DNA from 4 places in the Streptomyces sp. NPDC004327 genome. Region 2 is predicted to be linked to each of the others. Evidence: riboswitches for the same ligand, from Rfam matches in the RefSeq annotation. Region 2 holds a riboswitch; each other region holds the start of a gene.
The links. A riboswitch is a leader RNA that binds a small molecule or an ion and turns the genes downstream of it on or off. The one in region 2 is predicted to bind cobalamin.

Region 1 (7,678 bases), on a different contig from region 2:
CGGTGTGGCTGTTGTGGGCGGAGATCATGATCTTGCTGCCGGTGCGCCGCTGCCACCAGGCGATGTTGTCCGCCATGACGCGGTCGCGGTAGAGCATGGCGGCGGGGATGTTCCGGGGGTCGTCCCAGTCGAAGGCGTAGAGGGTGGTCATCTGGTGAATCGCGCTGGCGTGCTGCACGGCCCAGACGTGGGCGTCGGGGTCGGCACCGGGGTGCTGCTTGAGCAGGTCCACCGCACGGCCGGTCCGCTCGGCGATCGCCTTGCGCTCGGCGAGCGGCTTCGCGAAGTAGTCGTTGACGTAGGTCTCGGCGCTGATGGTGGGCCGCAGTCCTTGGTACAGCTCGGCGATCTGCGCGGCGAGTTCGGGACTGGACGCGGCCGCGAACGTGTTCACCTTGTCGTACAGCTGCGGGCCGGCGAAGCCGTTGTCGTCGCCGACGAAGCGGACGGGGTCACCCGGGTGCTGGATGTTGTAGGAGCGCGCCCACTGGAGCAGGTCGCGGTACTCGGCGTTGTTCCACCAGCGGTAGGTGCCCTGGAACTCCTCGTCCATGATCTGCTTCAGGTCGCCCTCGCCCCGGGTGAGGTAGGCGTCGATCCGCAGTCCGCTGCTCCAGGCGGCTTCGAGGGCGAAGGTGCGGAAGCCCTTCTCCTCGACCAGGTACCGCAGCATCCGGTGCTTGAGGGTGACGAACTCGTGCGAGCTGTGGGTGGCCTCGCCCACGCCCACCACGGTGGCGTCGCCGACCATCGTGCCGAACGGGCGCAGGTCGGCGACATTGCCGCGGGGTTCGGTGGTGCGCAGCGGGTGCGCCACCCGGTCGAGGGCGGCCTCGGGAGAGCGGAACGCGACGGCGTCGGGGGAGGCCGACGCCGCGGACGCGGCGGGCGGAGCGGCGGCGGAGGCGGCCGGAGCGACAGCCAGAGTGGCACCGAGCGGGACAAGCAGAGCGGCGAGCAGGAACTTGCGTGTGATCATGGCCCCAACCCTCGCCGCCCGGGAGGCCCTCGCACCATCCGCTGCACCCCCCGATCGGCCCGGGGGTTTGCCTCACCCGCCGACGGGCGGGGTGGCAGGACCCCGCTCCTGGTCGTGAACGGGCGTCAAGCAGGTCGCCCGGCTGGAGTCGAGCGGCTATTGGCGACTGGTGGTCGGCCCCTGTCGGCCGCCGTATCCGGCTGGCTTCTCTCTGAAGTCACCCGGAGCTCCGCAATCGCCTGTCTCTGAGAGGTACCGCGGTGTGGGGAACGGCGGCAGAGTCGGCCCTGGCGCACAGCCCGGAGGCCGGGTGTTACCGCGCTCGCGCTGCGGCGCTGGCCTCACGGCGGCCTCGTCAGCTTTTCGCTGCGGTGGCCGCCTCATGGACCGGCTCCTCGGCCGCCATGGTCGGACGGTGGGCGTGGCCGGTGTTCGGGCCGGGCGCGTTCAAGAGGACCGGGTTCTCAGCTGTCGCCGTCGGCGCACTGGGCCCGGGCGCCCGACGACGCCCTGGACCGCGGCGTCGGGGCGCGTGACGACCGCCTCCATGGCAGCGTGTTCCCAGGCGCCGAGACCACAGGACCGACGGGCCCGGAACGGCCCCGTACGCCGCAGCCCCGTTCACCGCGTACCCGTACGGCTCGGCCCCGCACCTCGGGGCCCCGTCCGCGGAGCCCGCGATCGAACTGCGGGGTGTGCGCCGGATCGACGGAAGCGGCGCGGCGACGGTGCACGCGCTGCGCGGGATCGACCTGGCGCTCGCCCGCGGCAGCTTCACCGCCGTCATGGGCGCCTCCGGCTCGGGCAAGTCCACCTTCCTGCAGTGCGCGGCGGGTGCGAGGACGGGTACGCGAAGCCGGACCGCCACGGCTGGGCAGGCAGACGCCCAGACGTGCTTCGGTGGCGGCGATCTCCCTCTCCAGGCATCGGCAGTGCTGGTGATGGCCGGGTGGCCAGGGGCTGCGTTGGCAAAGTATGCGGCGGCGGCCTGGGCGAGCGCGGCGGGCGGGGAGCGTGGGGCATGGGCGCTGGTGTGGCCGACCGTTGCGTGATCTGGCACCGGCACCAGGCCGGACTCACCACCGAGCCTGCGTCTGGCCGGTAAGTCGCAGTTCGCCAGGGCGGCGGCATCTGGCCGGGTTGCTTCGGTCCCGGCCTGGCCGTGCTGCGCCGGGGAGCGAGCCGGCCGCGGTGTACCCGTCCCCCGCGCCGCTGGTGGTGGCAAGCCGCAAGGTGTCCGTGGCGTGGCGCGGCGCGTGGGGGCTGGATCGTGGTTTCGGGTGCGAGGATTCACCTTGCTGTCAGTAGTCGGTTCCATCACGGAAGGTGAGGCTCTCATGGTCGATGTCACGCTGCACACCAACCACGGCGACGTCGTGCTGGAGCTCGAGGGGGAGAAGTCCCCGAAGACTGTCGAGAACTTCCTCGAGTACGTGCGGGCCGGCCACTACGACGGCACGCTCTTCCACCGGGTCATCGACAACTTCATGATTCAGGGCGGCGGGTTCACCACGGGCATGAAGCGCAAGGAGACCCGCGCGCCGGTCGCGAACGAGGCCGACAACAGACTGAGGAACACGATCGGAGCGGTGGCGATGGCCCGCACGATGGACCCGCACTCAGCCACCGACGAGTTCTTCATCAACGTGGCCGACAACCACTTCCTGAACCACAGCGCGAAGACCGCTCAGGGCTGGGGCTACGCGGTCTTCGCCCGCGTCGTGGGGGGCATGGATGTCGTCAACCGCATCAAGGGCGTCGACACGGCCGGCAAGGCGGGCCACCAGGACGTCCCCGTCGAGGACGTCGTCATCACGAAGGCCGTGATCTCGAAGCAGTGACCAGGCCTCAGGACCGGACACACCACGGTTTGTTCCGCCCTGTCCGGTCTCCCGCCTCGTCGAAGGGCGGCGGCCGGCCGTCCCAGCCGGGCCGCGTGGCGGGCATGTGGACACAGGCCGGCGAACACCGGGAACCAGCTCGCCGCCCTCCTCGAAGCCCGATAGATGCCGGACACCTCTTCTCCCAGGTCTGTCCACCCACCGCGGCCTACAGCTCGGCGCGGGCAGTGGTGGGCCTTTCGTAGCGCCCACCGGCCTTGCCGAGAGGACCTTCGGTTGGCGAGGTCCCAGAGCTTGGTGACGCAGTGGGGGAGGACGTTTCTCGTACTGCGGGTAGTGGGTGTGTTCCCAGGCGTCGAAGACCGGCAGCGGCGTGGTGTCCTGGCCGGTGTTGCCGTGGGGGTCGTAGACCCGCTCTGCGCTCAGGCGGTGACCGAGCGGCTCCCAAGCCAGGACGTGCCGGCCGGAGCCTGCTGCATACCGCGCCCGAGGTGGGCTCATGCGCTCGGGCGGCGGCCGAGTCGCTTTCAGGCCGGGACGCGCGGGCCGGAGCCTGCTGCGTACCGTGCCTGAGATGCCCGTCGGTGTGTAAAGGGATTCTCGTGTCACGTATGGGTGCGGTGGAGTGGTTCGGCAGCTTTTGGGCGTTGTCGAGGGCCATGCTTCCGAGTCCGGTACCCGGTTCCCGGCGCCGCACCGTCGGCCGCCGCGGCGCGCGGGGACGGGCCCGTAGGACATGAGGGTCGCTGGGCGGCGGTGGGTGGTGAGCGGGCCGTGTTCACCTTGAGTGCTTTGGTACCGCACTGCGGATCGCTGCTGGGGGCCGGTTTCGGCGGCGGCCTGTCGATCTCGCCGTCTGACGGCCGTCCAGTGCACGTGGTTCAGCAGGCGGCGCTGCCCGCACCAGAGTCAATCGGTGCTTGCGTCGTGGGATGTGCAGTGAGTGAGCAGTACGGAGATCGGGCCGTTGACGAGTCGGTAGCGCACGATCCTCCCGTTCTTCTCGCCTTCGACGACGCCTGCGGCCCTCAGCAGCCGTAGTGCCTGGGAGACGGCTGTGTCCCGCATTCCGGTGGCGACGGCGAGGTCCGAGACGGCGATGGGGCCGGCTTCGTGGAGGGCGAGGAGCAGGGAGAGGCGTCCGGGGTCGGAGAGCAGGGAGAAACGATCGGCCCAGGCGCGTACGCGCTCGGGCTCGCCGACGGCTGCGATGGCATCGCAGACGCGGTGGTCGTCGATGGTGCGCTGCCCGGCGCGTTCCGCGGGGACGAGATGCATGGCCCCATCATCGCAGCCCGCGCCCTGCCCTTGCATACCTGCTCAGATGTGCAGCCTTGCAGCTGTCTCCCGTGACCCCATAGGGTGAGCGGGCCGTGGTGTACGGGAAGACCGGTGACAGCTCCTCAGGGGCTCAGGCCGGAGCGGCCCTCGCCACTGTGATCGGGAAGTTCCCGCCTCGTGCATTGCCACTGGTCTTACGGCCGGGAAGGCAGGGGTGGGCGCGTCGACCCGTCAGCCAGGAGACCGGCCACGGCATCACGAAGCTGATCCACGAGGTGCTGGAGCGTGACCGCATGACCGTGTCCCCAGGCGTGCCCGAAACCGCCGGTCCCACGTCCTTTCGCTGGCGGCGCGAGGACACCATCCGCACCGCAGGCCTGCTGGCCGTGATCGTCGCTCTGCACGTGGTCGCCTTCGGGATTCTCTTCCTGCTCGTGATCCCGCATCACTACGAGGTCGGTACCAAGGCGTTCGGCGTGGGTCTGGGCATCACCGCCTACACCCTCGGGATGCGGCACGCCTTCGACGCCGACCACATAGCGGCGATCGACAACACCACCCGCAAGCTGATGGCCGACGGTCAAAGGCCGGTGTCGGTAGGCTTCTGGTTCGCCCTGGGGCACTCCAGTGTCGTGGTCGTGATGGCCGCCCTGGTCGCCGGTGGAGCGAAGCTCGCCGGCACCCTGATGAACGAAGGCTCCCGGACCCACCAGATCCTCGGCACCGTCGGCACCACGGTCTCCGGAAGCTTCCTGTACCTCATCGCCGCGCTCAACCTCGTCGCCCTGTTCGGTATCGCGCGCGTCTTCAAGGCCATGCGCGCCGGGCAGTTCGACGAGGCCGAGCTGGAAGCTCACCTGGACTCGCGTGGCTTCATGAACCGCATCCTGGGCCGGCTCACCAAGTCCATCCGCCGCCCCGGCCAGATGTTCCCGCTGGGCTTCCTCTTCGGCATCGGCTTCGACACCACGACCGAGGTCCTGCTCCTTGCACTGGCCGGCAACGGCGCCGCCGCCGGTCTGCCGTGGTACGCGGTCCTGTGCCTGCCTCTGCTCTTCGCCGCCGGCATGAGTCTGTTCGACACCCTCGATGGCACGTTCATGAACTTCGCCTACCAGTGGGCCTTCTCGAATCCTGTCCGCAAGGTCTTCTACAACCTCACGATCACCGGACTGTCCATCGCCGTCGCCTTCTTCGTCGGCACCATCGAGCTGGTCGGCGTCCTGCACGACAAGCTCGGCCTGAACGATGACGTCACCGACTGGATCGCCGGCCTGGACCTGGACAACGTCGGCTACGTCATCGTCGGCCTGTTCGTCGTCGTGTGGGCCGTGGCCATCGCCTACTGGCGCCTGGCCAAGGTCGAGCAGCGCTGGAGCAGCCGCACCGCCGACACCGGCTGACGGCACATCGGCCGGCGCCTCGGCCCCGGCGCTGCACGAGGTGTTGCCTTCCACCGCGAAACCGACAAGGCCACGGCTTTCCGTATCGTCGCAGCGGCCCGGGGGCTTTCGGGCCCGGCCCTCGTTTTTGCACCGGTGAAAGCCGTCCGGCCCCAGGGCGACGTCAACACGGCACGGAATGCCCACGGGGCTGGGCGACTTGCGCAACTCGGTGTCGACGAGCCCGCATCGTGCCAGCCCGGTCCCGGCAACCAAGCGACGTCCGCGCGCACATGACGGGGACCTTGTCACGGACGCGCATTCGTGTCGGAAGCTGCTCGCGGACCCGACGCCCCGGCTCCGGGTTGCCCGGTCGCGAGCGCCTGGTCGATGAAGACACGGACCAGCTCAGGAGCCTTGTCGGCAGCGCCGGCGGCTCCAGGACGCCGCCAAGCGCCGCCTCGTTGCGCGGCCCTCGCGCCGGCCCCGCTCCCGGCAGAACCGGATCGGCAGCGCTGCCGCGCGCCGGGATGCCTGGGCCCTGTCCCGGCTGCGGTACTCCAACGCCTGGCTGTGGCGACGATGCCGGGGGGCGAGGCGTCACCGCCTTCCGCGTCACCGTCCTCGCGTCGCCGCTCACGCGGTGCTCCGCCGTCTGGCGATCTGACTGGTCCTTACACTGTCCTTGATCATTTGCATGGCGAGAAACGGGTGACAGGGTGGGGTCGGTCCGCGCGGGCATGGACGTGATCGAGGAGCTGGCAGGCTGCGGGCCCGAGGCGCAGGACCGGTTCCTGGCAAAGCGGTCGTCGGTGGTGGCCGACGTGATGGCCAACGGTTTCACCCGCCGGCACCCGGATCTGGCGGCGAAGCCCGGCTTCGCACGCTGGCAGCTCGTGGCCCTGGCGGTCGCTGTCACCGCCGTCGCGGTGGTGGTGGTGTTCGTACCACTGGTCGCTCTCGCTCTGCTGACCGTGGTGGTGACGGCCTACAGCCTGCTGCACGCCGTCATCGCGGTGGCCGGCCTGCTGCACCGCAGGCCCGGGGCGGCTGCGGCGGATCCGCCTGTCCCCGACACGCAGCTGCCGTCCTACACCGTGCTGGTGCCCGCCTACCAGGAGTCCGAGGTGATCGGTGGCCTGGTGCGGCACCTGGCGGAATTGGACTACCCGCCGGACCGGCTGGAGGTGCTGATCCTGGTGGAACGGCACGATCCCGACACCCGGCGGGCCGTCCTCGCGGCGGATCCGCCGCCGTTCGTCCGCATCGTCCAGCTGCCGTCCGGCCCACCGCAGACCAAACCCCGCTCGGTGAACCTCGGCCTCATGCTGGCCCGCGGCGAGCTGTTGGTGATATTCGACGCCGAGGACCGGCCCGACCCCGCCCAACTGCGGCGCGTCGCCGCACGGTTCGCCGCCCGTGACGGGCGGACGGCCTGCGTCCAGGCGCAGCTACTGTTCCGCAACGCCGCCGGGAACTGGCTGACCAGGCAGTTCGCCATGGAGTACGCCCTGCGGTTCGGGCTCGCCCTGCCTGGGCTGGAGCGGCTGAGGCTGCCGATCCCGCTCGGCGGCACCAGCAACCACTTCCGCACCGACACCCTGCGCGCGCTGGGCAGCTGGGATGCCTGGAACGTCACTGAGGACGCCGACCTCGGCATGCGCTGCGCCGCGATGGGCTACCGCACCGAGACCATCGAATCCGTCACCTGGGAGGAGGCCCTCGACACGGTCGCCCCCTACGTCCGCCAGCGCACCCGCTGGCTCAAGGGTTTCCTGGTCACGACCATGGTCCACACCCGCCACCCCTGCCGGACCCTGCGCCGGTTCGGCGCCTCCGGCACACTCGTGCTGCTCGGTGTCGTCGCCGCCGCTCCGGTGACCGCCCTGCTCCAGCCCGTACTGAGCGCCCTCACCGTGCTCGCCCTCACCGGCCCGGTATGGTCCTCGACCGGCGCCGGGCTGGTGGTGCCGGCCGTGGCTGCCCAGGGCGTCTCGATCACGGTGTGGATCGCCATCACCTTCGTCGCCGCCCGGCGGGCGGGACTGGCGGCGCCCTGGCACGCGCTGTTCAGCCCATTCGTCACGGTGCTGTGGTCGGTCGCCGCGTGGCGCGCCGCGCACCAGCTGGTGGTCTCCCCGTTCAGCTGGGAGAAGACCCCGCACCGGCCGAGCACGGACTGACGACGCTTGCCG
Region 2 (7,678 bases):
CGGACATCGCCGACGTGCCGACCCTGATCGTCGCCCGCACGGACGCCCTCGCCGCGACCCTGCTCACCAGCGACATCGACGAGCGTGACGCTCCGTTCGTCACCGGCGAGCGGACCTCGGAGGGCTTCTACCACGTCCAGAACGGGATGGGCCCCGTCATCGCCCGAGGTCTTGCCTACGCCCCGTACGCCGACCTCATCTGGGTCGAGACCGGCACTCCCGACCTGGCACAGGCGCGCGAGTTCGCCGAGGCGCTGCACCGCGAGCACCCGGACAAGATGCTCGCGTACAACTGCTCGCCGTCGTTCAACTGGAAGGCGGCTCTGGACGATGACCAGATCGCCAAGTTCCAGCGCGAGCTCGGTGCCATGGGCTACAAGTTCCAGTTCATCACGCTGGCCGGTTTCCACTCCCTCAACCACGGCATGTTCGACCTGGCCCGCGGCTACGCCGAGCACGGCATGACCGCCTACGTCGACTTGCAGGAACGCGAGTTCGCCGCCCAGGCTCAGGGTTTCACCGCGGTCAAGCACCAGCGCGAGGTCGGCACCGGCTACTTCGACCTGGTCTCCACCGCCGTCAACCCCGCCTCCTCCACCACCGCGCTCACCGGCTCCACCGAGGAGGAGCAGTTCCACTAGGCCGCCGTCCCGGCCTGTGCGGGGCCGGGCGGTCCGGCTCGTCCGCCCGGCCCCGCACCACCCGCACGCTCCCCGCCCGCACCACAGGAGGGTTCCATGACCACCAGCGCACCGACCCGCCGCGTCCGTGTCCTCACCTCGGCGGGGGAACGCCACGAGGAGATCCTGACCCCCGCCGCGCTCGACTTCGTCGGCCGGCTCATCGACGCCTTCAGTGAACGCCGTCTCTGGGTTCTGAAGGAGCGTCGGCGCCGGGCCATCAGGCTCGCCACCGGGACCCCGCTCGACTTCCCCGTCACGACCGCCGCCGTTCGGGACGACCCGTCCTGGCGCGTCGCGCCGCCCGCGCCCGGACTCGCCGATCGCCGGGTCGAGATCACCGGCCCGCCCTCCGACCGCCGCATGGCCGTGAACGCGCTCAACTCCGGAGCCCGCGTCTGGATGGCCGACTTCGAGGACGCCACCGCGCCCACCTGGGACAACGTGATCGAGGGGCAGCTGACCCTGCTGGATGCGATCGAACGACGCATCGACTTCACGGCCGCCGGGGGCAAGGAGTACCGCCTCGGCCCGACCCCCGCCACCATCGTGGTCCGGCCCCGGGGCTGGCACCTGGAGGAACACCACCTGGAGTACGAGGGCAGGCCCGTCCCGGCGTCCCTCGTCGACTTCGGCCTGTACTTCTTCCACTGCGCCCAGCGCCAGATCGACGCCGGCCACGGCCCGTACTTCTATCTGCCCAAGCTGGAGAACGCCTACGAGGCGCGCCTCTGGAACGACGTCTTCCTGCTCGCACAGGAACTCCTGGACATCCCGCGGGGCACGGTCCGCGCCACCGTGCTCATCGAGACGATCACCGCCGCGTTCGAGATGGAGGAGATCCTCTACGAGCTCCGCGAGCACAGCTCCGGGCTCAACGCGGGCCGCTGGGACTACCTGTTCAGCCTGATCAAGACGTTCGGCCACCGCACCGACTTCCTCCTCCCCGACCGGGCCAGGGTCACGATGACAGCCCCCTTCATGCGGGCCTACACCGAGCTCCTCGTCCGCACGTGCCACCGGCGCGGCGCCCACGCCATCGGGGGCATGGCCGCCCAGGTGCCGAGCAAGGACCCGGAGTCCAACGCCGCCGCACTGGCCAAGGTACGGCTCGACAAAGAACGGGAGGCCGAGGACGGCTTCGACGGCTCCTGGGTCGCGCACCCCGGCCTCGTGTCGATCTGCCGCAGCGTCTTCGACATCGTCCTCGGCGACCGGCCTGATCAGATCCACCGGACCCGTGAGGACGTGGAGACCACGGCGGCCGACCTGCTCTCCGTACACCGGGTCAGCGGCCCGCCGACCGAGGAGGGTGTGCGGACCAACATCGCCGTTGCGCTGCGGTACTTCGACGCCTGGCTGCGGGGCCAGGGCGCCGTGGCCCTGTACGGGCTCATGGAGGACGCGGCCACCGCCGAGATCGCGCGTGTCCAGATCTGGCAGTGGCTGCGCCACCGGGTCGTCGACCGCGCCACCGTCGTCCGTCTCCTCGACCAGGAACTCGCCTCGCTCGGTGCCGAGCACCCGTGGGCGGACCTGGATGCGGTGCGTCGACTGTTCGACGAGACCGCGCTCGCCACCGAGCTTCCCTCGTTCTTCACTCCTTCCGCTTACGAGCGCCACCTCGTCCGGACCTCGCAGGCCCCGGCATGACGGCCGCCGACATGCGGCGCGTCGGTGTGGTGGGCGGCGGACAGATGGGGGCGGGCATCGCCGAGGTCTGTGCGCGTGCGGAACTCGACGTCCTCGTGTGCGAGACGGGCGCCCGGGCCGCCGCGGCGGCCCGCGAGCGGATCGCCGTCTCCCTCGAACGCGCCGTGCAGCGCGGCAAGCTCGACCGGATCTCCGCAGAGGCCTCGCTCGCCCGGATCGCCGTCACCGCCGACCTCACCGACCTGGAGGACCGCCAGCTGGTCGTGGAGGCGGTCGTCGAGGACACCGTCGCCAAGACCGAGGTGTTCGCCGCGCTCGACAAGATCGTCACCGATCCGGAGGCCATCCTCGCCACCAACACCTCCTCACTCCCCGTCATGCGCCTGGGCATGGCCACGGACCGGGCGGACCGCGTCGTGGGCCTGCACTTCTTCAACCCCGTGCCCGTCCTCCCCCTGGTGGAGGTCGTCACCACCCTGCACACCTCCCCCGCCGCCAAGCACGAGGTGACGGACTTCGCCACCCGGATTCTGGGCAAGTCCGTCGTCCACTCCACCGACCGGGCGGGCTTCATCGTCAACGCCCTGCTCGTCCCCTACCTCCTCTCGGCGATCCGGATGACCGAGTCCGGCTTCGCCTCCGCCGCCGACGTCGACCGCGGCATGGAACTGGGCTGCGCCCACCCGATGGGGCCGCTGCGGCTCGCCGATCTCATCGGACTCGACTCCGTCGCCTCGATCGCCGAGTCGCTGTACGAGGAGTTCAAGGAGCCCCTGTACGCCCCGCCACCGCTGCTCCAGCGGATGGTGGCAGCGGGCCTGCTCGGCCGCAAGAGCGGCAGGGGATTCCATGCATACGACCGGGGAGGAGAGCCCCGGTAGCCCAGTCCGACGACCCTGGGCGGCACCGCGGTTCACCGGGTGAGGGTCCGGTGGCCGGCGGGGAGGGCGGGAGGCGCTGAGGCGCCTCCCGCCCTCCAGCATGCCCTGCAAGCACCCGAAACAGGTCTCGATCCACGTTCCACAAGATGGACAACTCGCAGCGTTCGGCGGAACGGCCCCTTAGGGTGGCGGGTGCAGCTGGTTCGCCCCGTCCGCCAGGCGGGATGCGTCGTAAGAGGGAACCCGGTGGGAATCCGGGACTGCCCCGCAGCGGTGAGCGGGAACGACCGCCGTCATACGCACTGGGTCCGACGTACCGGACCTGGGAAGCGACGGCCAGTAGGAACCCTCCTGATGGAGGACGTGCCCGCGAGTCCGAAGACCTGCCCGCTGCCCGCACGCGGACGATTCCGCGCGCGGACATCCGGTGACCTCGAGGGCGGGTCGGCGCACATACCTGACGGACTACCGTGCCATGTCGCGCACGCGTTCCGTCCGGTCCGTCGCCCCTTCGCGTCCTCGTCCGGTCCCCGGACCTCAGGGATTCATCTCGCGAAGGAGATCTCCGTGACCACGAAGTCCGCAGCCGCGGCAGCACGACCCACCGTCCACGGCTACCCCCGCCAGGGACAGAACCGCCAACTCAAGAAGGCGATCGAGGGGTACTGGAAGGGCCGCGTCACCGCCGACGCCCTCCGGTCCACCGCCGCCGAACTGCGCAGGTCGAACTGGCGGCAGCTGGCCGAGGCCGGCATCCGCGAGGTGCCGACCGGCGACTTCTCGCTCTACGACCACGTCCTCGACACCACCATCATGGTCGGAGCGATCCCCGCACGGCATCGCGACGCCGTCGCCGCCGACGCGCTGGACGGCTACTTCGCCATGGCCCGAGGCACCCAGGACGTCGCTCCCCTGGAGATGACGAAGTGGTTCGACACCAATTACCACTACCTGGTGCCCGAGCTGGGCCCGGACACCGTCTTCTCGGCAGACTCCTCCCGACAGGTCGCGGAGCTGAAGGAAGCCCTCGCCCTGGGTCTGACGCCCCGTCCCGTCCTCGTCGGGCCCGTCACCTACCTCCTGCTCTCCAAGCCCGCCCCCGGCGTGGCCGCGGACTTCGACCCGCTGACCCTGCTCGACCGTCTCCTGCCGGTGTACGCGGAGGTCCTCGCCGACCTGCGTGCGGCCGACGCCGAGTGGGTCCAGCTCGACGAGCCCGCGCTCGTGCAGGACCGCACTCCGGCCGACCTGAACGCCGCCGCCCGCGCCTACCGCGACCTCGGCCGCCTCACCGACCGGCCCAAGCTGCTCGTCGCGTCCTACTTCGACCGGCTCGGCGACGCCCTGCCCGTCCTGGCCAAGGCACAGGTCGAAGGACTCGCGCTGGACTTCACCGGCCGGGCCGCCGCCAACCTGGACACCCTGGCCGCAGCCGGTGGGCTGCCCGGCAAGCGCCTGGTCGCGGGAGTGATCGACGGCCGCAACATCTGGATCAACGACCTGCACAAGTCCCTGGCCACCCTCGGCACCCTGCTCGGCCTCGCCGACCGGGTCGACGTCTCCGCCTCCTGCTCCCTGCTCCACGTGCCGCTGGACGCCGTCGCCGAAAAGGACATCGACCCGCAGGTCCTGCGCTGGCTGTCCTTCGCCCGCCAGAAGACCGCCGAGATCACAACGCTCGCCAAGGGCCTGGCACAGGGCACCGACACGATCACCGGCGAACTCGCCGCCAACCGGGCCGCCCTCGCCTCCCGCGCCAACTCCCCCATCACCCGCGCCCCCGCGGTCCGCGCCCGTACCGAGTCGGTCACCGCCAACGACGCCCGCCGCTCCCAGCCCTACTCCGAGCGGGCCGCCGCCCAGCGCGCCCACCTCGGCCTGCCACTCCTTCCGACCACCACCATCGGCTCCTTCCCGCAGACCACCGAACTGCGCACCGCCCGCGCAGACCTGCGGGCCGGCCGGATCGACACCGCCGCCTACGAGGACCGCATCAAGGCGGAGATCCAGGAGGTCGTCTCCTTCCAGGAGAAGACCGGACTCGACGTCCTGGTCCACGGCGAGCCCGAACGCAACGACATGGTCCAGTACTTCGCCGAGCAGCTGGACGGCTACCTCGCCACCCAGCACGGCTGGGTCCAGTCGTACGGCACCCGCTACGTCCGCCCGCCGATCCTCGCCGGCGACATCTCCCGCCCCGCGCCGATGACCGTGCGCTGGACCTCGTACGCCCAGTCCCTCACCACCAAGCCGGTCAAGGGCATGCTCACCGGGCCGGTCACCATGCTCGCCTGGTCCTTCGTCCGCGACGACCAGCCCCTCGCAGACACCGCCCGCCAGGTCGCACTCGCCCTGCGCGACGAGGTGAACGACCTCGAAGCAGCCGGCACGTCCGTCATCCAGGTCGACGAGCCCGCCCTGCGCGAAACCCTGCCGCTGCGGGCCGCCGACCACCCCGCCTACCTCGCCTGGGCCACCGAAGCCTTCCGGCTCAGCACCAGCGGCGTGCGGCCCGACACTCAGATCCACACCCACATGTGCTACGCGGAGTTCGGCGACATCGTCCAGGCCATCGACGACCTCGACGCCGACGTCATCAGCCTGGAGGCCGCCCGCTCCCACATGCAGGTCGCCCGCGAACTCGCGGCCCACGGCTACCCCCGCGAGGCCGGACCCGGCGTCTGGGACATCCACTCCCCGCGCGTACCGTCCACGGAGGAGGCCACGACCCTCCTCCGCAGGGGACTCGAAGCCATTCCCGCCGAGCGGCTCTGGGGCAACCCCGACTGCGGCTTGAAGACCCGCGGCTGGCCCGAGACCCGCGCCTCCCTGGAGAACCTCGTCGCCGCGGCCCGGGTGGTCCGGAACGAACTCTCCGCATCCTGATTCGTCACCTCGACACGGCAGGCCGGAGCGTGACGCTCCGGCCTGCCGGTGCTCAGCCAAGGGAATGCGATGAAACAAGCCCTTCTTCCCGGCCTACCGGACTGGCAGCGCTGTGGTGTCATGGGCATCGTCAACGTGACGCCGGATTCGTTCTCCGACGGAGGTCTCTGGCTCGACCCGGAGAAGGCGGTTGAACACGGCATCGACCTGGTCGAACGAGGCGCCGACCTCGTGGACGTCGGCGGCGAGTCGACACGGCCTGGTGCCGCACGGGTCACGACACAGGAGGAGCTTCGTCGTGTCCTCCCCGTCGTCCGCGGCCTGGTCGCGGACGGCGTGCCGGTGAGCATCGACACGATGCGGGCAGAGGTGGCCGAGGCCGCCGTGGCGGCCGGCGCCCGGCTGATCAACGATGTGAGCGGCGGCCTCGCCGATCCCTCCATGGCGGGCGTGGCCGCATGGACGGGGGTGCCGTTCGTGGTCATGCACTGGCGCGGTCCGTCGGCGGCGATGGATGGATTCGCCGGCTACGAGGACGTCGTGCGCGAGGTCGTCGGCGAGGTGGAGCGGCGGATGGACGCCGTGGGTGCCCAGGGAGTGGATCCGGAACAGATCATCCTTGATCCGGGGCTCGGGTTCGCCAAGAGCCGGGCCGACGACTGGGCGCTGCTCGGCGGGCTCGACGCCTTCGCGCGGCTCGGTCGGCCTGTGCTGATGGGCGCCTCCCGCAAACGCTTCCTGGGCACCCTGCTCGCCGACCCGACCACGGGGGCGCCCCGGCCGGCGCGTGCGCGCGACGCGGCGACGGCAGCCGTGGCGACACTGGTGGCCGCACAGGGCGCCTGGGCTGTCCGGGTTCATGACGTGGCCTCGTCCGCCGACGCCGTCCGTGTCGCCGCCGCCGTGACGCCTACCGCGAGATCGTCATCTGGTCGGGTGGGCCCATCGGCATGGGCCGGGAGGGTCGGCTGAGTTCGATGCTCCCTGCGATGGCAGAAGCCCTGCCGTCCCGGGTCTCCGGGGCGGCAGGACTCTCTGGGTGGCTGCGGTGTGTGGATCAGCCGAGGGCCGACGCCGGCTGCGGCGCCGCTGCCGCCGTACCCGCGGGGTGGGTGCGGTGGGCCAGGAGCCGCCCGAGGATGATCGCGCCGACGCCGAGCAGGACGCTGAGCAGGATCATCAGGAAGAACAGCGTGGTGCGCTGGCCGATCGTGTCGGGGTTGCCGACGGCCGGCGGGAACGGCACCAGGTAGACGAGTGCGAGCGCGCCGGCGGCGGTGAGGGCCGCTGTCACCCGGGGGCTGAACCGGCCGGCGCGGCCGAGGACGAAGGAGAGCGCGAGGGAGGCGAACAGTCCGGCGATCAGGCCCGTGAGCGTGCCGCGGACCAGCAGACCTCTGACAGTGGAGGCGTACATGATGTGCGTGGCCACTCAGTGGCAGGGGAAGCCGAGCAGGTGGCGGCCGTCGTGCACCCATTCGTGCAAGTCGGTGCCCGCGAACACGGAGGTGGCGCCCTGTTCGGCACACGAAGTACAGGGCCACGAGCATCAGGACCTACGCCCGCGTATCGCCCGTC
Region 3 (7,678 bases), on a different contig from region 2:
GGTGTACGGCTCCAGTTCCCCGGGCCGTGGCTCGCGGCCCAGTTCGCGCGTCCAGTAGCCGACGATCCATGCGATCGCGGCGCCGAACACGGTGCCGATGGCCTCGCCCACCTCGTCGGTGAGCCCCGGCAGGTCCTGTTCGACGAGCTCGTGGCCCAGATCCGCGCACAGCTGGACGGCGTCCTGCAGCGCGGCCTCGCAGTCGGGGTGGAGGGGGTGGCCGCCGCTGGTGCGCAGGCTGTAGGCGATCCGCAGACGTCCCGGGTCCCGTTCCGCTTCGAGCCGGAAGGGACCGGGCACGGGCGGCGCGGGGTACGGGTCGCCGGGTTCCGGACCCGCGACGGCGTCCAGGAGGGCGGCCGAGTCGCGGACCGTACGGGTGAGGGCGTGTTCGGCGGCCCACCCGCCGAAGGCGTCGCCGTAGGCGGGCCCGAGCGGGACGCGGGCGCGGGTGGGCTTGAGGCCGAACAGGCCACAGCAGGAGGCGGGGAAGCGGATCGAGCCGCCGGCGTCGTTGGCGTGCGCGGCCGGGACCATGCGGGCGGCGACGGCCGCGGCCGAGCCGCCCGAGGAGCCCCCGGTGGTGCGGGTCGGGTCCCAGGGGTTGCGGGTGGGCCCGTGCAGTAGCGGTTCGCAGGTGGGAGCCATGCCGAACTCGGGGGTGTTCGTCTTGCCGAGCAGGACGAGACCGGCCGCCCGCAGCCGCCGGACGAGTTCCTGGTCGAGGTGCGAGACGTGGTCCCGGAGGAAGGCCGAGCCTTCGGTGAAGCGCACGCCGGCCTGCTCGGTGGCGAGGTCCTTGAGCAGGTACGGGACGCCGGTGAAGGGTCCGCCGGGGAGCCCTGCGCGGACCTGGTCGAGGGCGCGGTCGAAGGCGGGCGTGATCACGGCGTTGAGGCGGGGGTCGAGACGCTCGATGCGCGTGATCGCGGCGGTGACGAGTTCCTCGGCGCTCAGCCGGCCGCTGCGGATCAGCTCGGCCTGGCCGAGGGCGTCGAGTGCGGTGACGCTCTCGATGTCGGAGCCGGCGAGAGTGGTCATGGCCGTGCCTCCAGGATGATGTCGACCGGAACGCTGTCCTCGGCGCTGCGACGGATGCGGGTGGGGCCGGCGGCGGTGAGGACGTCTCGCGGTCGCGTTCCGCCCGCCGTCGCGCCGAGGACCGTGCCCACGGCCTCGTCGACCGCGGCTGTGTCCAGGGGTGCCATCGTGATCACCTCTTTCGGGTTGCCGGTGACCAGGAGGCGTGAGAACGCTCCTCACGAGGTGTGGGACCCGCCGCTCACGGCCGACCTTTCACAGCCGCCATCGGACCGGTTGCCCGGGGCGGTAGGCACAGGCACGCCCGGTGGTGATCGTCACGGACAGATGACGGCCGAGCTCAGGGTGCTCCTGCTCGATCCGGCGCATGGCATCGCGGATCCGGGCCGTCACGGTCGTGCGCGCGCGTTCGCCCGGGTCGCCGAGGCGGCGCCGGCGTCCGGCGAGACCGTACACGCGGCGCAGCTCGGCGATCAGCTCGTCGCGCTCCTCCTCCGCGCGGGTGAGCCGGGGCAGGTCCTCGCCGGCGCGGGCGTCGGCGATCTCCTCGTCGAGGCGGTCGAGGCGCGCCCGGTAGGCGGCGCGCGCCCGGTCGTCCGCGAGCTCGTCGCTGCCGGGGGACGGCAGGTCCTCGCCGGTCAGCAGACGGGTCGCGGGGATCTCCCGGCCGGGGCAGGACAGCAGCAGTGCCAGGTCGTGCAGTCCCTTGGCGTCCTTGAGGACCACCGTGCGGCCCGCGTAGCCGAGTGTCCACAGCTGCCCGTCGTGGTGGAAGACGTGGCCGGTGTCCGCCTGCGCGAGGGCGGCCCGGGCCCGGTCGCGCAGCCAGTCCATTCCCAGTTCCTCGGCGACGGTCAGCGCCTGGGAGAGCAGCTGCCTGCCGCGTTCGCCGGCGGGGTGGCGCGCCAGGAGCAGCCGGCCGAGTTCGAGCCGGGCGCGGGCCGCGACGGGCCGGGCGCCGAGGCGGTCGGCAGCCGCCAGAGCCGTCTCCAGGTGCGCCGCGGCCTCCGGTCCGGTCGCCGCCAGACCGAGGTAGAGCGCCACCGGGGCGAGGACGGCGACGCCGCCGCCGATGACGACGGTCTCCTCCTCGTAGGGCAGCAGTCGCTCGTAGCGGTCCGCGCACACCTCGGGAACGCCGGCCGCCACCGCGAGCTCCACGTCGAAGGCCATGCCGGCCAGGGCCCGCCACCGGAACCGCGACAGTTCCTCGGCCGGGGGCAGCGCCCGCAGGACGGCCGCCGCCGCCTCGGGCTCGCCCGCCCTCAGATACGCGAAGCAGCGCCCGTGCGGCAGGAACTCCGGTGGCAGACCGGCATCGCCGAACTCCTCGAACACCGGCGCGACGCCGTCGGGTCCCTCCCGGGCCAGCGCGGCGGCGACGCGCTGGGTCGCCGTCACCCCTCGGCCGTCCGGCTCGCCGATCGCCTCCGCCAGCACGGCCGCCTCCTCGGCCAGACGCCGGCCCGCCTCGAACCGGCCCTCCATCAGGGCCCACGCGGCCTCGCGCGAGCGCACCAGGTAGCGGGCGCGCGGCAGCCGGGACCGCTCGGCCGCGTCCGCCGCCCGGCGCAGGGCCGCCGCCGCGGCGGGGTCGGCGAGTTCCAGCAGCGCCACGAACCGGCACAGCGTTCCCTCGAACTCCAAGGCGATGTCGTCGGCGTCCATCGCGGCCGCCACCATCCCGTCGGCGAGCGCCAGCCGCCGCCGTGCCGTGCCCGGCGCCCACTCGACGTCGTGCTGGGCGAACAGCGCGGTGGCGAGCGCATGGGGATCACCGGCGGTACGGGCGGTCTCGGCCGCCTGGCGGGCGTGATCCCGGGCGCGGGCCAGGTCCCGCTCCGGGCCGTCGGCCAGCTCCCGTGCCAGTGCGGCGAGCACCTCGGCGTGCGCCCTCGCGTGGGGGCCGCCGCGCAGGGCGGCCTCCGCCTGCGCCAGCCGGCCGACCACGTCGCGCCGTGAATCGCCGCTGCGGACTCCGGCCCGGTGCAGCCCCAGAGCCGCGGCCGCCAGCAGCTCCGGCTGCGCCCGCGCCTGGGCGGCGACCTCGGCGAACTCGCGCGAGGCCGCGTCCCTGGCACCGGCGGACAGCTCGGCCTCCGCCCGTGCGGCACGCAGCCGGAGGAGCCCGGGATCGTGCGGGGCGGTGAGCCGTACGGCCTGCCGCCACCAGCCGGCGGCCTCCTCGTACGCCAGCTGCGACAGCGCTTCCCGGGCCGCTCGTACGGCGTGACGGATGGCCGGTTCTGTGGGGCCGTACGGCAGCGCCTGCGCGTAGTGCCAGGCCAGCTCGGCGGGATGCCCGGTGCCTTCGAGCGTCCGTGCGACGGCGAGATGGGTGCGGGCGCGCCGGGCCGGACCGAGCCCGGCCATCAGCTCCTCGCGGAACAGGTCGTGCGCGAAGCGGTAGCCGTCCCGGCCGTCGCGCGTGACGATCCGCGCGTCCACGGCCGGCTCCAGCAGGCCCGGTACCTCGGTGGCCGGAACGCCCGCGACGGCGGCCAGCCGGAGGATCCCACCCCGGCGGCCGAGCACCGCCGCGGCGGCCAGCAGACGCGCCGTACGGTCCGGCAGCCGTGCCAGGCGCCGGGCCACCGTCTGCCCGACCGCGACCGGCACCGTCCCGCCGTCCCCGCCCGCGGCACGCAGCCGGGCGATCTGCTGCACGAAGAACGGATTGCCCCCGGTGCGCCGCTGCACCGCGGCCGCCGTCTCCGCGACGGCCCCTCCCGGTCCGGCGGCCCCACCCCGTCCAGCGGTCTCCGCAGCGGCTTCTTCCGCTCCGGCGGCCCCCGCTCCTGCCTGCCCGCCGAACCGGTCCAGGAGTACGGCCACCTCGGCCGGCGCCAGACCGCCCAGTACGACCGTGTCCGCGTCCGCCAAGGAGAGCAGCGGGTGATCGGGCGCGAGCTCGACGTCACGGTAGGTCCCGACCAGGAGCAGGGGCTCGTGCCTGGCCCGGCGGCCGAGATGGCCGAGCAGCAGAACCGAGGCGGTGTCCGCCCACTGCAGATCGTCCAGCACCGCGACCAGCGGCCGGCCGCCTGCCAGCAGACGCTCCGCGACCTCCTCGAACAGCGCCCGCCTGGCGTCCTCCGCGCCACTGCGAGCCGGTGTGCCCGCGGCGTCGCCGAGCGGCTCCGGTCGTCCGGTGACCGAGCGGAGGATCTGCCGCCAGGGCCACAGACCGGGTGCGCCGCCCCCGTCCTCGCAGCTGCCCCAGGCCACCGTCACCCCGGCGCTTCGCGCGTAGGCCAGGACTTCGGCCGCGAGGGCCGTCTTCCCGATGCCCGGTTCCCCGGCCAGCAGCACCGACCCACCCCGGCCGACGGCAGCTGCGTCCACCTGACGGCACAGAGAGGTCAGCAGCGCGCCCCGGCCTACGAGAAGCGACTCAACGCGCGCGCTCACACCGGCATTCTCCCACCGGGCGGCGTTCGCCACCCGTCACCCGCGGGCTCCGCGCCCGTGCGCCGGGCGGCCGCGGGGCGCGGCCAGGGAGGCGAGGCCGGGTCCTCTCCCGGGGCCCCGGTGGGCGGACGGCTCGGCGGGACCAAGATCGTCCTGTGGTAATTTGCCCGGGCCAGTCGCACCCCTGTACGCATCCGCACGACGGGTACGGGGGTCAGGGAATCCGGTGGGAATCCGGAGCTGACGCGCAGCGGTGAGGGTGACGGGCGGAGCAGCGGCCACTGGGTCCCGAGGGGCCCGGGAAGGCGCTCCGTCCGGACGACCCCGAGTCCGAAGACCTGCTGGCGACCCGGACGGCACGTGTCGCCGCCCGGGAAGCACCGTACGACAGGCTCCGCGCATGAGCCGTGACGCAGAGGACTCCTCACCGTGCCCCTCACGCATCCCGTCCGTTCCGCCGCGCTGCTCGTGGCCGGTTCCGTTCTCCTGGCCGGCTGCGGCACGGGCGGGACGGTGGCCCCGCCCGGGGCGAAGGGCTCCGGCCCGGGTTTCCCGGTGGTGCTCGACAACTGCGGGCAGCGCGTCGAGGTCGATCGCGCGCCACGCCGGGCGGTCGCCCTGGACCAGGGCTCGGCCGAGATCCTGCTCTCCCTCGGGCTGGCCGACCGGATGGTGGGCACCGCCACCTGGACGGACCCCGTCCTCAAGGGCCTGGAGAAGGCCAACGCGAACGTCCCCCGGCTCGCGGACCGCTATCCGTCCTTCGAGAAGGTGCTCGGCACCGAGCCGGACTTCGTCAGCGCCTCCTTCCTGTACACCCTCGGCAAGGGCGGCGTGGCACCCCGGGAGCGGTTCACCAAGCTCGGCGTACCCGCCTACCTCTCCCCCACGGACTGCGTCGGCAAGGACAACGGCGGAGACGGCGACGGGGTGCGGACCCGGCCCCTGACCATGGACACCGTGTACGGGGAGATCCGCGACCTGGCCCGGGTGTTCGGCGTGCCGGAGCGCGGCGAGAAGCTCGTCGGGGAGCTCCGCGCCCGGGTCACCGCGGCCAGGGCAGGCGTCGACTTCGGCGGCGCTTCCGTCCTCTACTGGTTCTCCGACTCCCAGGGCCCTTACATGGCGGGCTGCTGCGGCGCACCGGGAATCGTCAGCGGGGCGCTCGGCGTGAAGAACGTCTTCGACGACACGAAGGAGGAGTGGCCGCAGATCAACTGGGAGACCGTCGCCGACCGCGATCCCGACGTGCTGGTGATCGCCGATCTGACCCGCAAGGCGCAGTCGGCGGAGAGCGCCGCGAAGAAGATCGAGTTCTTGGAGTCCCACCCGGTCACGCGGAACATGACGGCGGTGAGGAACAAGCGGTACGTGATCCTCAGCGGACAGGCCATGAACCCCACCGTCCGCACCGTCGAGGGCATCGAGAAGGTCGCCGCCGCGCTCAAGACGTACGGCTTCGCGAAGTGACCCGCCCGGAAGCGGGAACGGCGGCCGCGCCGCGCCGCGGCGGCGCCGAACACCCCGCCGCGGCCGCACACCCCGCCGCGGCCGAACAGCCCGCGGCGGCCGGCCGCTCCGTGGGAGCCGCCGTCCGCTCGTCCCGGGCGCTCGTGCCGCTCGCCGCGGTGGGCGGGGCCGTCCTCCTGTGCGTCTCCATCGCCCTGGCCCTGACCATCGGTCCGGCCGACATCCGCGTCTCGGACTCCTGGTCCGTGGTCGCCTCCCACCTCGGCGGGAATCCGTCCGGTCTGAGCGCGATCCGCGACGGCATCGTCTGGGACCTGCGACTGCCCCGGACCCTCCTCGCGGCCGTGTGCGGTGCCGGCCTCGCGGTGTGCGGCGTGGTGATGCAGTCGCTGCTGCGCAATCCGCTCGCCGATCCCTTCGTCCTCGGGGTCTCCTCCGGCGCCTCGACCGGGGCCGTCGCCGTGGTCGTCCTCGGTGCGGGCGGAGGCCTGCTGTCCGTCACCGGCGGCGCCTTCCTCGGCGCGCTCTGCTCCTTCGCCCTGGTCCTGCTCCTCAGCCACGTCCTGGGCGGGTCGGCCGACCGTGTCGTGCTGGCGGGGGTGGCGGCCATGCAGCTGTTCTCCGCCCTCACCTCGTTCGTGGTGATGACCGCGGCCGACGCCGAGACCACCCGGGGCGTTCTCTTCTGGCTCCTCGGCTCCCTCGGCGGCGCGGACTGGACGGACGCCGGGCTGTGCGCCGCCGTCCTCGCCGTCGGGCTGACGGTCTGCGGCGGGCACGCCCGCACGCTGGACGCCTTCGCGTTCGGCGAGGACGCGGCGGCCACGCTCGGCATCCCCGTGGCGCGGACCCGGCTCGTCCTGCTCTCGGTCACCGCCCTGCTGACCGCGGTCCTGGTCTCCACGGCCGGCGCGATCGGCTTCGTCGGCCTCGTCCTGCCCCACGCGATCCGGGCGCTCACGGGCCCGGGGCACGCCCGGCTGCTGCCCCTGGCCGCGCTGGCCGGGGCGGTCTTCCTCGTCTGGGCGGACACCCTCGCCCGTACCGTGCTCGACCCGCAGGAGGTGCCGGTGGGCGTGGTGACGTCGCTCGTCGGCGTCCCCGCGTTCGTCCTCGTCCTGTACCGCACCCGGAGGGTTCGATGACCGGCCCGGTGACACGCCCCGGCAGCCGTACCGGCCTCCGGGCCGAGCGCGTCTCCCGCACCGCGGGTGGCGCTCTCGTCCTGGACGGCGTGACCATCGCTCCGCGCCCCGGCCAACTCACGGGGCTGCTGGGCCCGAACGGTTCGGGCAAGTCCACCCTCCTGCGGCTGCTGGCCGGTGTCCTCGCTCCGGACACCGGGGTGGTGTCCCTGGACGGCGACCCGCTGAACGGCATCCCGCGCCGCGCCCTGGCACAGCGGCTCGCGGTGGTGGAGCAGCACGCCGACACCCAGGTCGACCTCACCGTGGCCGACGCCGTACGGCTCGGCCGCATCCCGCACCGCCGCGCCTGGTCACCGGCGACGGCCGCCGACGAGGAGGCCGTCCGGTCCGCGCTCGCCCGCACCGGACTGACCGGCCACGCCCACCGCACCTGGCGCACGCTGTCCGGCGGCGAACGCCAGCGGGTCCACATCGCCCGCGCCCTCGCCCAGGAACCGCGCGAGCTCCTCCTCGACGAACCGACGAACCACCTCGACATCCAGCACCAGCTGGACCTCCTGACCCTGGTGTCGGGCCTGCGCCTCACCTGTGTCATGGCCCTGCACGAC
Region 4 (7,678 bases), on a different contig from region 2:
GGCCGGCGAGGAGCCGCAGCAGGGTGGACTTGCCGGCGCCGTTCTCGCCGACGACGCCGACGCGTTCGCCGGACCGGACGGTGAGCGAGACCCGGTCGAGGACGAGCCGGTGGTGGACGTGCCGGTCGTCGTAGAGCTTGGTGACGTCGGTGAGCTGGAGTCGGAACAGGGTGACCTCCGGGGTCGGGCGACAGGACTGGTCCGCGGCGAGACGTGTCGTCTCGCCGTGACCTGCCCTACCGTACGGCGACGTTCCACCATTGGCAAGACGCAACGTCTCGTCTTGCAAAGAGGGGGATGGTCGCCGTCCGGCGTCGCGCGGATCCGCGCCGGACCTCTGCACCCTTCCCACTTGTTCTAGTAGAGTGCGAACAACTAGAACCAAGGGGGTTCCATGAAGCGTCTCCGCGCGCTCACCGCCGCGCCGTTCGTCCTCGCACTCACCACCCAGCTGCTGCTGTCCGCCCTCTGGCGCGACCGCCTCCCGGACCCCCTCGCCACCCACTTCTCCGGCACCGACGGCCGCCCCGACGGCTACACCGGCCGCGCCCTCTTCCTCGCCGTCGGCGCCGGCCTGGTCCTGGCGCTCGGCGCCGGCTGGACCCTGTTCGCGCGGCGCCGGGTGCTGTGGGGCGCCTGGGCCACGGCCGGGTTCACCGGCGCGCTCCTGGCCCTGCTGCTGCGCGCCAACCTCGACGCCGCGCAGGGCGCCGACGCGCGCTACCCGCTCGTCGACCTCGCCCTCGCCGCTCTCACGGCCGCCCTCGCCGCGCTCGCCGGACTCGGCCTCGCCCGGCTCGTACCGCCCGAGCCCGCACCGCCCGCCGTCCCCGCCGCCGGCGCGCCCCGGATCGAGCTCGCCGCCGGCGAGGCCGCCGGCTGGTCCCGCGTCACCGGCTCCCGCCCGCTGACCGCGCTGTCCGCCGGCTTCCTGCTCGCGGGCGCCGCCGGCCTCGCCCTGGCCCCGCTCCTCGGCCCCTGGCCGTACCTCCTGTTCGGCCTCGTCGGCCTGGTCGTCGGCGCGCCCGGGCTCGCCTGCGCCCGGGTCCGGGTGACCGTCGACCGGCACGGCCTGACCGTCGCCCCGGCCGGCCTGCCCCGCCCCCGCACCCGCATCCCGCTCGACGACGTCGCCGAGGCGGAGGCCGGCACGGTGAACCCGCTGGGCGACTACGGCGGTTGGGGCTACCGCACCCGCCCGCACCGGTCCGCGCTCGTCCTGCGCTCCGGCGAGGCCCTCGTCGTACGGCGCCGCTCCGGCTTCGAGTTCGCGGTGACCGTCCCGGACGCCGAGACCGCGGCCGCCCTCCTCAACGCCCTGGCCACCCGCCCGGACGGGGCCCCGGGACCTGAGAGGATCTGACCGTGCTCTTCCGGGTCGACCCCGCCTCCGCCGTCCCGCTCGGCGACCAGATCGCCGCCTGCGTCCGCGGCGCCCTCGCCGACGGCTCCGCCGCGCCCGGCGAACGGCTGCCCGCCGCCCGCGAACTCGCCGACTCCCTCGGCGTCAACGTCCACACCGTGCTGCGCGGATACCAGCGGCTGCGCGAGGAGGGCCTGATCGAGCTGCGCCGCGGCCGGGGCGCCGTCATCATGGCGGGCGCCGAGGCGCCCGACCGCGCCCAGCTCGTCGAACGCCTCCGCGTCCTCGTCACCGAGGCTCGGCAACTCGGCATCACCGACGCGGAGTTCCTCGACCTGGCCCGCACGAGCCTGGGCTGAACCGGCATCCACCGGTACGAGCCCCCGCCTCAGCCGACGGGGCCGCCCAGGCGCACGTTCCAGCGACCCGATCGTCCCGACAGTTCGACCCGCGCCAGCGGGCGCACGTCGAGGCGCCAGAAGGCCGTCTCCGGCGCGCCGAGCGCGTGCGCGGCGGCCGCGCGGATGACGTCCGGTTCGGCGATCGCCCAGACCGTCCCCGACTCCAGCGCGTCCATCCAGGCGGCGACCCGGGCGCGCAGCTCGCGCAGCGACTCGCCGCCGTGCGGGGCGGCGTCCGGGTCGCCGAGCCACGCGGCCACCGACTCCGGCTCCGCGGCGGCGAGTTCGTCCAGGGTCCGGCCCCGCCACCGGCCCATCGCGCAGCCCGCGAGCGCCGGTTCGACCTCGTACGCCGCCGTGTCGACGCCGAGCGCCCCGGCCGTCGCCCGGCAGCGTCCGGACGGCGAGCACACCACCCGTACCCGCGCCGTGGGGCACAGCGGATCGTGGGAGACCGGCTCCACCGGCCCGTCGTCGTCGAACCGGGCCTCGCGCAGGGCCCGGCTCATGGCGGGCGCGATCAGGGAGAGGTGCACGGTCATCGGTGATTCATCCCTCAGCGTTTCAGGCGGTCTTGGCGTGGTGTGAGCGGCGCGGTACCGTCAGTCGACATTTCCGAATGAACGACGACGGCGAGACGGAAGTCCGGTGCAAATCCGGCACGGTCGCGCCACTGTGAGCCGCTCCCAAGCCCCGGGAGCGGTGAGTCAGACCCGACGACCGTCGTCGCGCACCACCGTATGGGACGCGAGTTCCCGAGGAGGTTCCACCATGGCCGAGGCCATTGCGTCGCCCGCCGTTCCCACCACCCCCGCCATCACCGCTCCGGTCTCGCTGCCGGTTCGCGCGGTGCTGCCGTGGGCGGCGTTCGCGGGCATCCTGATGCTCGTCGCGCTCTACTTCGTCGGTGCCGAGCAGGGCGCCACGTCCCTGTTCGCGGGCGCCGACGTGCACGAGTGGGTCCACGACGGACGCCACCTGCTCGGTTTCCCCTGCCACTGAGCCGTCAGGCACCGAGGCAAAGGGCATCCGAGTACATGTCATCCCCCACCACACCCACGAGCGCGCCCACCGGCTCGCTCGTGGGCAGGCTTCTGGTCCGCGGCATGCTCGCGGGCCTGATCGCCGGGCTGTTCGCCTTCGCCGTCGCGTACGTCGCGGGTGAGCCGTCCGTCAACGCGTCGATCGCCGTCGAGGAGGCCACGGCCGCCAAGGCGGAACACGCGGCGCACTCCCACGACCACGGCTCGAACGGTGCCAACGGGGCGGCCACCCAGGCCGACTCCGAGGAGGAGATCGTCAGCCGGGACCTCCAGTCCACGGCCGGCCTCGCCACCGGCGTCCTCGTCTACGGCGTGGCGCTCGGCGGCATCGCGTCCCTGGCGTTCTGTTTCGTCCTCGGCCGGGTCGGCCGGTTCACGGCGAGGGCGACGGCGGCGCTCGTCGCGGCGGCGGCCTTCACCACGGTCTATCTCGTGCCGTTCCTGAAGTACCCGGCGACGCCGCCGGCCGTCGGCAACCCGGACACCATCGGGCAGCGCACCACGCTCTTCTTCCTGATGATCCTGCTGAGCGTGCTGCTCGGCATCGCCGCGGTCATCGCGGGCCGCCGGCTCGCGCCGCGCCTCGGCAACTGGAACGCGACCGTGCTCGCGGGCGCGGGCTACGCCGCCGCGATCGTGATCGCCTGCGTGTTCCTGCCGGACAACACGGACGCGGTGCAGCCGGAGTTCCCGGCGGCCGTGCTGTGGGACTTCCGGGTCGCGACCCTGGGCATCCAGGTGGCCCTGTGGGCGGCCTTCGGGCTCGCCTTCGGGTGGCTCGCGGAGCGGCTGCTCGCGCCGAAGGAGCAGCCGGATCCGGCGTCCGCGCCCGTGGCCGCCTGAGCGCGGGCGGCCGGGCTCCGGCCACCCGGGCGTCGTGCCTCCGCCCCCGTACACCTCGGTGTGCGGGGGCGGACGTGCGTTCACGCCAGCTCGCGCACCGGCCCGCCCGCCAGGAAGGCCTCGATGTCCTCGACCGCCTGGCCGAAGTAGCGGTCGTAGTTGCCCGCCGTCACGTACCCGAGGTGCGGCAGCGCCAGCACGTTCGGCAGCGTGCGCAGCGGATCGTCCGCGGGCAGCGGCTCCGTCTCGTACACGTCGAGGCCGGCCCCCGCGATCCACCCCTCGCGCAGCGCGCGGAGCAGCGCCGGGCCGTCGACGAGGCCGGCGCGCGAGGTGTTGACCAGGTACGCGCCCGGGCGCATCGCGCGCAGTTCCCGCTCCCCGAGCAGGCCGCGGGTGCGGTCGGAGAGCACCAGGTGGAGCGAGGCGAAGTCGGCGGCGCCGAGCAGTTCCGGGAGGCTCTCCGCGCGCCGTACGCCGTGCTCGGCGGCCCGCTCGTCGGTGAGGTTCGGGCTCCAGGCGACGACGTCCATGCCGAAGGCGAGCCCGATCCGGGCCACCCGCCCGCCGATCTTGCCGAGCCCGACGAGGCCGAGCGTCCGGCCCGCGAGGTCCGTGCCGAGCGTCGACTGCCAGGGCCCGCCCTCGCGCAGCGCGCGGCTCTCGGTGTGCAGCTGCCGGGCGAGGCCCAGGATCAGCGCCCACGTCAGCTCGGTGGGCGGCTCGGAGGCGCTGGCGGTGCCGCACACGGTGATCCCCTGGGCGCGGGCGGCGGCCAGGTCGATGGAGGCGTTGCGCATCCCGGACGTGACGATCAGCCGGAGCCGGGGCAGCCGGGCGAGGAGTCCGGCGCCGAGCGGGGTGCGCTCGCGCATGACGACGAGGATCTCGCAGTCCTCGACGGCGGCGACCAGCGCGTCCGGGTCGTCGAGGTGCTCGCGCAGCACGCGCACCTCGACGCGGCCGTCGAGGCGGCTCCAGTCGGCACGGGTCAGGGCGACGCCCTGGTAGTCGTCGAGGATCGCGCAGCGCGGCGTCATGGTGATGTCCCCGCTCACTTCCAGTTGATGCGGCTGCGGACGGCGCGGGCGGCCTTCCAGCCGAAGCTGAAGGCGTACGCGGAGACGGCGGACGGCGCCGGCTTCAGCTGGAGCACCAGCTTCCCGTCGCGGGGCCCGACGCGCACGGTGTGCAGCTTCTTCGCCTTGCCGCCTCCGGCGCCCGCCAGGGAGACGGCGTGCTCGTCGGCCCGCTTGCTGACCTTGCCGCCGAGCGCCGTGCCCAGCTCGCCGCGGGCGGTCAGGCCCTGGGCGGTGCAGCGCAGCGCGACCTGCCAGTCGCCCTTGGGCAGCGCGCCGCCCTGGTCGGCGGTGGCCAGGTCGATCGAGACGCGGAAGCAGGCGCGCCCGTAGTCGTACGTCTCCTTGCCGCGGCTGACCGTCATGTGCGGCGACGGCACGTGCTCGACGGGCACGGCGATCTCGCGGCCGGTGCCGGCGTGCTTGAGGACGACCTCGGTGACCAGATCGTCGGTGTCGACCATGTCGATGTACGCGTAGCCGGTCAGGTCCAGGGCGGTGCCGCGCCACGCCATGCTGTCGACGCGGCGGCGCGGGCTGGCGCCGAGCGCCGCGCCGGTGATGTCGCACAGCTCCTCGTACACCGGAGAGTCGGCGGCCGGGAACGGCGGCGTCGCGAAGATCCTGCCGCCGCGCACCAGGGCCTTGCCCGGCCGGCCGGCGAGCTGCCAGGCGACGACCTCGGCCAGCTCCTCCACCAGCCCCTCGCGCAGGCAGTGCGCGACCAGCTTCTCGTTGACCGGCATCTTCGCCAGGATCGCCGGCGTGATCCACTTCTGCGCGTACGGGCCGGCCAGCCGGGCCATCGCCGTCCGCTCCTCGGCGTCGGCGTCGAGGAACCGCTGGTCGAAGCGGCGGATCATCTCGACGTTGACGTGCCGCCCGATCAGGTGGTCGCGCAGCGCGCCCGGCTCGGTCAGCCCGGTGACCAGCGCGACCATCTCGTCGGCCTGCTCCAGGGCGATCGTGAAGTCGATGCCGTTCGCGGTGATGTTGCCCTCGTCGCCGCGCTTGACGACGTAGTAGCAGTCGTAGTCGCCGACGGTCGAGACGACCTTGCTGTGCAGATAGGCGCGGGCCACGAAGTGCTGGTCCTCGCTGATCCGCATGTGTTCGGGGAAGCGGATCGCGTGCTTCTCGATCATCTCGCGCCGGAACAGCTTGAACGGCATCAGCGTGTAGTACGCGTCGCCCTTCGACAGGTCGACCTTGTCGACGTTCTTCGCGAAGACCGCCTTCGGCACCCGCCGGCCGACGCCGACCAGCTTGGCGAGCACGGTGTCCGCGCCGTTCTTCTCCGCCATGGCGACCAGCCGCTCCAGCGCCTCGGGCCCCAGGCAGTCGTCGCCGTCGACGAAGAACACGTACGTGCCCGTCGCGTTGTCCAGTCCCACGTTCCGCGGCCGGCTCGGCCCGCCCGACGCCTCCTGGTGGATCACCTTCATGACCCCGGGGTGCGCCTTCGCCCACGCGTCGAGCGTCTCCCCGCTGCCGTCACTGCTGCCGTCGTTCACGGCGACGACCTCGATGGCGTCGAGACCGATGGTCTGCTGCTCGATCGACTGCAGCGTCAGCTGCAGGTACGGCATCGCGTTGTAGACGGGGATCACGAGCGAGACCGTGGGCGTGCGCGGGACGTTCATCTGTCGGATCCCCCAGTGCAGATCTTGTGAAAGGGCTGGTCGCGATGGCGCATCGTATCGCCCAACCGGCGGTATGCGGGAAGCCGGGAGAGGGGCGGGGGCGGTCGCGGATCCCGGAGCTCAGAGCCGCAGCAGCACTCCCCGCCACGTCCAGCCCGCGTCCAGCACCGCCTGGCGCAGCGGGTCCTTCATCGAGCGGGTGTCGAAGCGGAAGGTCTCGACGCGGCGGGGGCGGCCGTCGGGGCCCGGGGTGATGCCCCAGACGCGGTAGACGGTGTTGGCGGGGCCGCGGGAGTACTCGGCGCGGGTGGCGGTGGACGGGTTGAGCTCCACGCGTTCGTCGAGGGCGCGGACCTCGTGGGTGTCGGGGGCCAGCCGCATCCGGGTGAGGAGGCGGACGCGGAGCTGGGGGAGGCGGCACTCGGCGACCAGGTCGCCTTCCGGGCCGGTGCCCGCGCGGACGAGGAAGGGGACGCCCGTGCCGTTGAGGGCGAGGAGCGCCCGGTGGACGTCCGGGGGCGGGAGGGGCGCGGTGGCCCCGTCGGGGTGGCGGGTGCCGAGGTAGTCGTTCCAACGGCCCATGGCGGGCCCTCCCTTCGCCGGTGCTGACGGCACCATGGTGGGGCCTGCGGGCCGTACGACGGCACCATGGTGGGGCCTGCGGGCCGTGTGACGGCACCATGGTGGGGCCTGCCGGGCCGTTTGAGGAGTGTCAGCCGTCGGACAGCTTCGTCGCCACCGCCAGGAACCAGGCGCCGTACGAGAACGGCTCGGGCGGATCGACCTCCAAGCCGAGCTCGGCGGCCGCGAGCGCGTAGTCCGCCTCGTCGAGGGGGAGGGCGAGCAGCTCGTGGAGTTCGCCGACGAGGCGGGCGCGCAGCTGGGGGTGGGTGGTGGCGGCGTAGTCGGCGACGGCGGCGTCGTGGTCGGGGAACTCGTCGACGACGTCCTGCGAGAACCAGCCGCCGAGCAGCTGCGCGGTCTCCGGGAAGCGCACGTGCCACTCCCAGTGCGTCTGCGGCGAGGCCGGCTCGGGGACGTCGCCCTCCTCGATGCTCCGCTTCAGGTGGTCGGCGAGGACCATGAGCCAGTCGCCGATCGCCGCCTGGGGCATCCCGGTGTCCGGGATCGAGTAGAACTCGCCGAGGCTCTGGCGCAGCCGCCCCGGCGGGTTGCGGCTGTACGCGCGCAGCTGGCGCTCCGCCTCCGCGACGGCCGAGGGGCGGGTGTGCCAGGTGTGGCGGAGGTACGCGTCGAGGGCGCGGCCGCGGCGCTCCGGGGTGTCGTCGGCGGGCTGGCCCAGGTA

Region 1: it holds a riboswitch for cobalamin, as region 2 does, so the genes downstream of both, ACFYU9_RS35185 (HoxN/HupN/NixA family nickel/cobalt transporter) here and metE (5-methyltetrahydropteroyltriglutamate--homocysteine S-methyltransferase) in region 2, are expected to answer to the same signal.
Region 3: it holds a riboswitch for cobalamin, as region 2 does, so the genes downstream of both, ACFYU9_RS03140 (ABC transporter substrate-binding protein) here and metE (5-methyltetrahydropteroyltriglutamate--homocysteine S-methyltransferase) in region 2, are expected to answer to the same signal.
Region 4: it holds a riboswitch for cobalamin, as region 2 does, so the genes downstream of both, ACFYU9_RS22055 (CbtB-domain containing protein) here and metE (5-methyltetrahydropteroyltriglutamate--homocysteine S-methyltransferase) in region 2, are expected to answer to the same signal.

What each region holds. Positions count from the first base shown of each region.
Region 1 is NZ_JBIAME010000013.1:42,800-50,477, forward strand. Features, by position in the region: gene ACFYU9_RS35165 (erythromycin esterase family protein) at 1-979, opposite strand, end outside; partial or broken gene ACFYU9_RS35170 (ATP-binding cassette domain-containing protein) at 1,654-1,854, shown strand; gene ACFYU9_RS35175 (peptidylprolyl isomerase) at 2,317-2,820, shown strand; gene ACFYU9_RS35180 (ArsR/SmtB family transcription factor) at 3,730-4,098, opposite strand; cobalamin riboswitch at 4,178-4,368, shown strand; gene ACFYU9_RS35185 (HoxN/HupN/NixA family nickel/cobalt transporter) at 4,395-5,504, shown strand; gene ACFYU9_RS35190 (glycosyltransferase family 2 protein) at 6,203-7,666, shown strand.
Region 2 is NZ_JBIAME010000007.1:509,451-517,128, reverse strand. Features, by position in the region: partial or broken gene aceA (isocitrate lyase) at 1-641, shown strand, start outside; gene aceB (malate synthase A) at 738-2,333, shown strand; gene ACFYU9_RS26010 (3-hydroxybutyryl-CoA dehydrogenase) at 2,330-3,214, shown strand; cobalamin riboswitch at 3,412-3,606, shown strand; gene metE (5-methyltetrahydropteroyltriglutamate--homocysteine S-methyltransferase) at 3,782-6,100, shown strand; gene folP (dihydropteroate synthase) at 6,221-7,072, shown strand; gene ACFYU9_RS25995 (CbtA family protein) at 7,158-7,532, opposite strand; partial or broken gene ACFYU9_RS25990 (CbtB-domain containing protein) at 7,533-7,656, opposite strand.
Region 3 is NZ_JBIAME010000001.1:716,868-724,545, reverse strand. Features, by position in the region: gene ACFYU9_RS03155 (amidase) at 1-1,041, opposite strand, end outside; gene ACFYU9_RS03150 (hypothetical protein) at 1,038-1,208, opposite strand; gene ACFYU9_RS03145 (ATP-binding protein) at 1,297-4,452, opposite strand; cobalamin riboswitch at 4,669-4,792, shown strand; gene ACFYU9_RS03140 (ABC transporter substrate-binding protein) at 4,882-5,922, shown strand; gene ACFYU9_RS03135 (FecCD family ABC transporter permease) at 6,033-7,067, shown strand; gene ACFYU9_RS03130 (ABC transporter ATP-binding protein) at 7,064-7,678, shown strand, end outside.
Region 4 is NZ_JBIAME010000006.1:279,386-287,063, reverse strand. Features, by position in the region: gene abc-f (ribosomal protection-like ABC-F family protein) at 1-169, opposite strand, end outside; gene ACFYU9_RS22070 (hypothetical protein) at 395-1,363, shown strand; gene ACFYU9_RS22065 (GntR family transcriptional regulator) at 1,366-1,722, shown strand; gene ACFYU9_RS22060 (histidine phosphatase family protein) at 1,752-2,306, opposite strand; cobalamin riboswitch at 2,358-2,500, shown strand; gene ACFYU9_RS22055 (CbtB-domain containing protein) at 2,536-2,766, shown strand; gene ACFYU9_RS22050 (CbtA family protein) at 2,802-3,650, shown strand; gene ACFYU9_RS22045 (D-2-hydroxyacid dehydrogenase family protein) at 3,731-4,690, opposite strand; gene ACFYU9_RS22040 (glycosyltransferase) at 4,705-6,372, opposite strand; gene ACFYU9_RS22035 (hypothetical protein) at 6,493-6,954, opposite strand; gene ACFYU9_RS22030 (contact-dependent growth inhibition system immunity protein) at 7,085-7,678, opposite strand, start outside.